Linked DNA regions of Reyranella humidisoli. The protein of the gene in region 2 interacts with the protein of the main gene of each other region in a pairwise test. Links are inferred from orthologs where the notes say so. Each region holds a gene or a part of one and is shown on either strand. Other genes may lie near its edges. The genes, in order: pheT and secD.

Region 1 (3,415 bases), on a different replicon or contig from region 2:
CCAGCGTCTGCGCCTCGACGCCCTGGCTGGCGTCGACCACCAGCAGCGAGCCCTCGCAGGCGGCCAGCGAGCGGCTCACCTCGTAGGCGAAGTCGACATGGCCCGGCGTGTCCATCAGGTTCAGCACGTAGGTCTTGCCGTCCTGTGCCTTGTAGTTGAGGCGCACGGTCTGTGCCTTGATGGTGATGCCGCGCTCGCGCTCGATGTCCATCGAGTCGAGCATCTGGTCGTGGAACTCGCGCTCCGTCACCGCCCCGCAGGCCAGCAGCAGCCGGTCGGCCAGCGTGCTCTTGCCGTGGTCGATGTGAGCGATGATCGAGAAATTGCGAATCAGCGACAGGTCGGTCATTTCACCCTAACCACGCAGCACGGCGCCTGTGACCTTGGTCACCTGCGCCACGATCTTGTTGCACACGGCCTCGATCTCGGCGTCGGTCAGCGTCCGTTCCATCGGCTGCAAGGTCACCGCGATGGCCAGCGACTTCTGGCCCTCGGGCACGCCCTTGCCGGCATAGACATCGAACACGCGCGCCGCCGTGATCAGCAGCTTGTCGGCGTTGCGCGCGGCGCGCACCAGCTTCTCCGCCTCGACGCTGGCGTCCACGAGGAACGCGAAGTCGCGCTCGACCGGCTGGAACGGCGAGAGGACCAGCTTCGGCCGCGCCTTGGTGGCCTTCGCCTTGGGCAGCGGCGGCGCATCGAGGAACACCTCGAAGGCGGTCACCGGTCCCTTGAGGTCGGCTTCCGCGACAATCTCGGGATGCAGCTCGCCGAAGTAAGCCATCACGCGGTCGCCGAGCTTCAGCGCGCCGGAGCGGCCGGGATGGTACCAGTCCGGCGCCGAACCGCCATAGGCGGCGATCGTGTCGGGCGCGCCGATCGCGGCCAGCACCGCCAGCGCATCGGCCTTGGCGTCGAACGCATCGACCGTGCGGGCAGGGCCCGCCCAGTTGCGCGGCACCGCGCTGTGATGGCGGATGCCGGAGGCGACCATGCGCTGGCCCTGCGGCGTCGCATCCTTGTACTGCGGACCGACCTCGAACAGCGCCGGGTCGGCGAGGCCGCGCGCCTCGTTGCGCGACGCTGCATCGATCAGGTTTGGCAGGATCGAGGGCCGCATCGTGTCGAGCGTCGCGTCGATCGAGTTCAGGAGCTGCAGGTCGGCCTGGCCGCCGCCGAAGCGCTCGGCCTTGCGGCGCGGCAGGAACGACCAGGTGACGGCCTCGTTCAGCCCGCGCGCGGCCAGCGCCCGGCGGGCCTGCGGCACGCGCCGCTGCATGGCGTCGCGCACCGGCTTTGACGTCGTCGACAGGCGCGGCAGCGAGGTGGTGGGAATGCGGTCGAAGCCGAAGACGCGCGTGACTTCTTCGACGAGGTCCGCCTCGCCCACGATGTCGGGACGCCACGACGGGACGGCGGCGGTCCACGGGCCGCTGCCGTTCACCTCGAAACCCAGCTTCTTCAGGATCGAGGCGGTGTCGGCGTCGGGCACGTCGATGCCGGTCAGGGTCTTCACGCGATCGGCGCGCAGGTCGTAGCGGCGCTGCCAGGCCGGCATCACGCCGCTCGACACGATCTCGCTGCACTCGCCGCCGCAGAGTTCGAGGATCAGGCGCGTCGCCACCTCGGCGCCCCACCAGCAGGACTCCGGATCGATGCCGCGCTCGTTGCGGTAGCGTGCGTCCGACAGGATGCCGAGCTTGCGGCCCGAGGCGGCGATGCCGATCGGTTGGAAGTAGGCGGCCTCGAGGAACACGGTGGTGGTCTCGGGCTGAACGCCGGTCTCCTCGCCGCCCATGATGCCGCCGATGCCGTGCACGGCCTTGTCGTCGGCGATCACCGACACCGCGGGATCGAGCGTGTAGGTGCGGCCGTCGAGCGCCAGCGTCTGCTCGCCCTCGCGCGCCTGGCGCATGACGAGGTCGCCCGACAGCTTCGCGGCGTCATAGACGTGCAGCGGCCGGTTGAGGTCGAAGGTCACGAGGTTGGTGATGTCGACCAGCGCCGAGATCGGGCGCAGGCCGATCGCCTTCAGCCGGCGCTGCAGCCAGTCGGGCGAGGGGCCGTTCTTCACGCCGCGGAAATGGCGGCCGACCACGATCGGGCAGGGGCTGTCGGGCTTGGCCTCGTAGCCGTGCGTCCACTTCACCGGGCTCTGGTAGGTGCCCTTGATCGCGTCGGCCTTCACCGGCTTCAGCGTGCCGAGGCCGGCGGCGGCGAGGTCGCGCGCGATGCCGTGCACGCCCAGGCAATCGCCGCGGTTGGGCGTCACCTTGATCTCGATCACCGCGTCGTCGAGGCCGAGCGCCTGGGCCGCGGGGATGCCGGTCACGGTCTCGGCCGGCAGGTCGATGATGCCGCTATGGTCGTCGCCGAGCTGCAGCTCGCGCGAGGAGCAGAGCATGCCGTTCGACTCCTCGCCGCGGATCTTGCCGACCTTGAGATGGAGGTCGGTGCCGGGAATGTAGCTGCCCGGCGGTGCGAAGATGCCCTTCATGCCGGTGCGCGCGTTGGGCGCGCCGCAGACGACCTGGACGATGCCGGCGCCGGTGTCGACCTTGCAGACGCGCAGGCGGTCGGCGTTCGGGTGCTGCACCGCCTCGACGACGTAGCCTACGACGAAGCCCTTCAGCGCCTCTGCCGGATCGGTAATGCCCTCGACCTCGAGGCCGAGCATGGTCAGCGCGTCGCGCACCTCGGTGAGGGTCGCGGTGGTGTCGAGATGCTCCTTGAGCCAGGACAGGGTGAATTTCATTTCACGGCCTCCAGAGCCGAGAAGCCGTAGTGGCGCAGCCAGCGCAGGTCGGCGTCGAAGAAGGCGCGCAGGTCGGGGATGCCGTACTTCAGCATGGCGATGCGATCGATGCCCATGCCGAAGGCGAAGCCCTGATAGACGGCGGGATCGAGGCCGCAATTGGCGATGACGTTGGGGTGCACCATGCCCGAGCCCAGGATCTCCAGCCATGAATCGCCGGCGCCGATCTTCAGTTCGCCGTCCTTCCACGAGCAGCCGATGTCGACCTCGGCCGACGGTTCGGTGAACGGGAAGTAGGACGGGCGGAAGCGCAGCGGCAGGTCGTCGACCTCGAAGAAGGCGCGGCAGAAATCGACCAGGCAGCCCTTGAGATGGCCCATGTGGGTCGTGCGGTCGATCACCAGGCCCTCGACCTGGTGGAACATCGGCGTGTGCGTGGCGTCGCTGTCGATGCGGAAGGTGCGGCCGGGCACGATGATGCGCAGCGAGCCGCCGTCGGCCAGCCGCTTCTGCACGTCCTTGCTCAGCATGGTGCGCGCCTGCACCGGAGACGTATGTGTGCGCAGCACCATCGGCGTGCCGTCGGCGCGTGGCGGCAGGTAGAACGTGTCCTGCATCTGGCGCGCGGGATGATCCGGCGGGATGTTGAGGGCGGTGAAG
Region 2 (3,228 bases):
GAGCAGCGGCATCTTCTTGTAGCGGCGCATGTTTTCGCGCACGCGGTCGAAGATCACGACGGTGTCGTTGATCGAGTAGCCGGCGATCGTCAGCACCGCGGCGAGCGCCGTCAGGCTGAAGTCGAGCTGGAACAGCACGAAGATGCCGATGGTCGAGATGACGTCGTGCAGCATGGCGATCAGCGCGCCGACCGCGAACTGCCACTCGAAACGCACCCAGACGTAGATCGCAATCGCGACCATCGTGGCGATCACCGCCCAGATGCCGCTGCGCATCAGCTCGTCGCCGATCTTCGGACCGACCGATTCAGTGCCGCGCAGCTCGTAGTTGGTGCCGATCGCATCCTCGACCAGCTTGATGGCGACCTGCTGGCACCATTCGGCGCGCTGTTCGACCGACATGTCGACCTTCGCCGTGTTGGTCGATCCGCGCGGAAGCTGGCGCTCCTGCAGGGTCAGGCCGACACGGCTCACCGCATCGCGCCAGTTGGCGCCGTCGAGCGCGGTCGGCGAGGTAAATTCGACGTCGCCCGTGCCGGCGGCACCGGGCTTGACCAGCCAGCCCTGGCCGGCCCGCTTCTGCATCACGCGCTGGGCGCCCGCGACGCACTGGTTGTCACCCTCCTGGCGCTGGACGCGGATTAGCACCGTGCTGGGATCGCCGAATTCCTGCAGCGAGACCTCTCCGACGCCCAGGGCACCGACGGTGTTGCGCAGCTGGTCGAGTTCGGCCTTGCCGTCCTTGGCCTTGGCCTGGATGGCGATGCCGCCCTTGAAGTCGATGCCGAAGTTGAGGCCGATCGTGAGGACGCCGACGATCGAGACGATGTTGATCAGGGTCGACAGGATCAGCGCAGTGCGGCGCTGCCCCAGAAAGTCGAACTTCCTCTTGAAGGCGAAAAGGCGGACGGGCTTCCACATGGCTGCGCCTCAGATCACGAGTTCTGTGGGGCGGCGCCAGCGTACCCAGACCGCGAGCAGCATGCGCGTGAAGATCGTCGAGCTGAACATCGAGGTGATGATGCCGAGCGTCAGCGTCGTCGCGAAGCCGCGGATCGGGCCCGAGCCAAAACCGAACAGAAGGACACCGGCGATGAGGGTCGTGAGGTTGGCGTCGATGATCGCCGACATGGCCTTCTCGTAGCCCGTGGCGAGAGAGCTGAACGGCGAGCGGCCCAGCGCCTTTTCCTCGCGTACACGTTCATAGATCAGCACGTTGGCGTCGACCGCGAGGCCGGCCGTCAGCACGAGACCCGCGATGCCCGGCAGGGTCAACGAGGCACCGAGGATCGACATGCCGGCGAACACCATCAGCAGGTTCACCAGCATCGCGAGATTGGCGAAACCGCCGAATACCGGCCCGTAGGCCACGAACATGAAGATCGCGACCAGGAGGGTGCCGACCAGCGCCGCCACCGTACCGGCCTGGATGGCATCCGCGCCAAGGTCGGCGCCGACGGTGCTTTCCTGGATGATCGTCAGCGTCGCCGGCAGCGCACCCGAGCGCAGCAGGAGCGACTGTTCCTGGGTCTGCTGGGTCGTGAAGCTGCCCGTGATGATGCCGCTGCCGCCGCAGATGGCGCTCTGCACGACAGGGGCGCTGATGATCTCGCCGTCGAGCTGGATTGCCAGCCGCTTGCCGATGTTGGCGCGCGTGGCGGCGCAGAAGGCGCGACCGCCGGCCGAGTTGAAGGTGAAGCTGATGATCGGCCGGCCGCCCTGCTGCTGCTCGAAGGTGGCCTTCGAATCGTCGAGGTCCTCGCCGCCCACGACCACGCGCTTCAGCACCGGCAGGCACTGCGGCTGGTAGCGCCGGCAGACCTGCTCGGGTGACAGGCGCGGATTGGCGGCCTGGATGTCTTCCCATGCCTTGGGATTAGTGCGCCGCAGTTCCTGCATGCCCTCGCGCGTCGGCACCAGGTACGTGGTGGGCGGCAAGGTCTGCGGGATGTTCTGGCCGGTGGCGGCCACGTCTTCGTTGACCAGATGGAAGGTCAGCTTGGCGGTCTGGTTGATCTTGCGCTTGAGGTCGGTCGTGTCCTTGATGCCCGGGACCTGCAGCAGGATGCGCTCGTCGCCCTGGCGCGTGATTGTGGGCTCGAGCGTGCCGGTCTCGTCGACGCGGCGGCGAAGGATTTCGATCGACTGGTCGATCACTTCCTTCTTTCGCCTCGCGAGTTCCTGGTCGGAATAGGCTACGCGGATCGTGTCGCCATTGCCGGAAATCGCCAGCGACGGATCGACAGCGCGGATCGCCTCCAGCGCCTTGGCGCGGTTGGCCTCGTCGCGCAGGCTGATGACCAGTGCGCGGCCGGGCTCGACCGTGACGTCCTTGATCTGGACCTGCTGCTTGCGCATTTCCGCGCGCACCGAGTCGGACAGGTTGGCCAGCCGCTCGTTCAGCACCGAGCGCAGATCGGCTTCCAGCAGGAAGTGGGCACCGCCCCGCAGGTCGAGGCCGAGATTGATGCGGCTGCTCGCGTACCAGTGCGGCATGTGATCAAGTACGCTCGACGGCAGCAGGTTGGGCAGCGCGAACAGCGCCGACAACAGCGTGATGCCGGCGATGACGATCGTCTGCCAGCGCGGAAGATTGAGCATGCCGACCTAGCCTCTCGGGCTCGTTACTTCTTGCCGCCGCCGAACAGGCTGCCCAGCAGGCTCTTGCGCTCCGGCGCGGGGGCCGGCGGCGGCAGCATGGGCTTGTCGTCTTCCTCGCTGCTGTCCTTCGGACCGCGCACCGATTCGCCGCGCGTCAGGATATCCGTGATGGTCTGCTTGATGATGCGAACCCGCACGCCTTCGGCGAGTTCCACCTGGACCTCGTTGTCGGAGATGACCTTGGTCACCAGACCGATGATGCCGCCGCCGGTGACGACGCGGTCGCCGCGCTTCACCCCGGCCAGCATTTCGCGCTGGGCGCGCACCTTGGCCTGCTGCGGGCGGATCAGCAGGAAGTAGAAGACGACGAAGATGAGGACCAGCGGGAAGAGCTGGACGAGGAAATCCCCGCCACCGCCACCTGCACCCTGCGCCCACGCCTGCGAAATGAACATCGTCTACTCCCGAATCTTCCGGCCGTCGAAAAAGCGCGCGGACTATAGCGGTCTTGCCCCGCTTTGCAATGCAAGCGGGGGACGATATGGTCGCCCCCCTTTTCAGCGGCCGGCGACGATGGATCAAGACCTTAAAGCCACTATTTCACGCATTGCGGCAGCGCTCGACCGT

What was found.
Region 1: the proteins of secD (region 2) and pheT interact in binary tests that used the Escherichia coli proteins (3 or more experiments, as listed by UniProt). The link is inferred for Reyranella humidisoli from one-to-one orthologs.

Annotation. Positions count from the first base shown.
Region 1 is NZ_JAHOPB010000001.1:353,332-356,746, reverse strand. Bases 56-3,155 are described here. They hold pheT (phenylalanine--tRNA ligase subunit beta), read right to left. Parts: upstream 2,756-3,155; coding sequence 356-2,755; downstream 56-355. Other genes in these bases: pheS (phenylalanine--tRNA ligase subunit alpha), read right to left, coding at 2,752-3,155; lepA (translation elongation factor 4), read right to left, coding at 56-349. Also shown: more of lepA, read right to left, coding at 1-55; more of pheS, read right to left, coding at 3,156-3,415.
Region 2 is NZ_JAHOPB010000002.1:503,071-506,298, reverse strand. What follows is about bases 267-3,179. They hold secD (protein translocase subunit SecD), read right to left. Parts: upstream 2,602-3,179; coding sequence 931-2,601; downstream 267-930. Other genes in these bases: KQ910_RS20820 (ATP-binding protein), read left to right, coding at 3,175-3,179; yajC (preprotein translocase subunit YajC), read right to left, coding at 2,625-3,056; secF (protein translocase subunit SecF), read right to left, coding at 267-921. In the rest of the region: more of secF, read right to left, coding at 1-266; more of KQ910_RS20820, read left to right, coding at 3,180-3,228. UniProt on the Escherichia coli protein: Part of the Sec protein translocase complex. Interacts with the SecYEG preprotein conducting channel. SecDF uses the proton motive force (PMF) to complete protein translocation after the ATP-dependent function of SecA.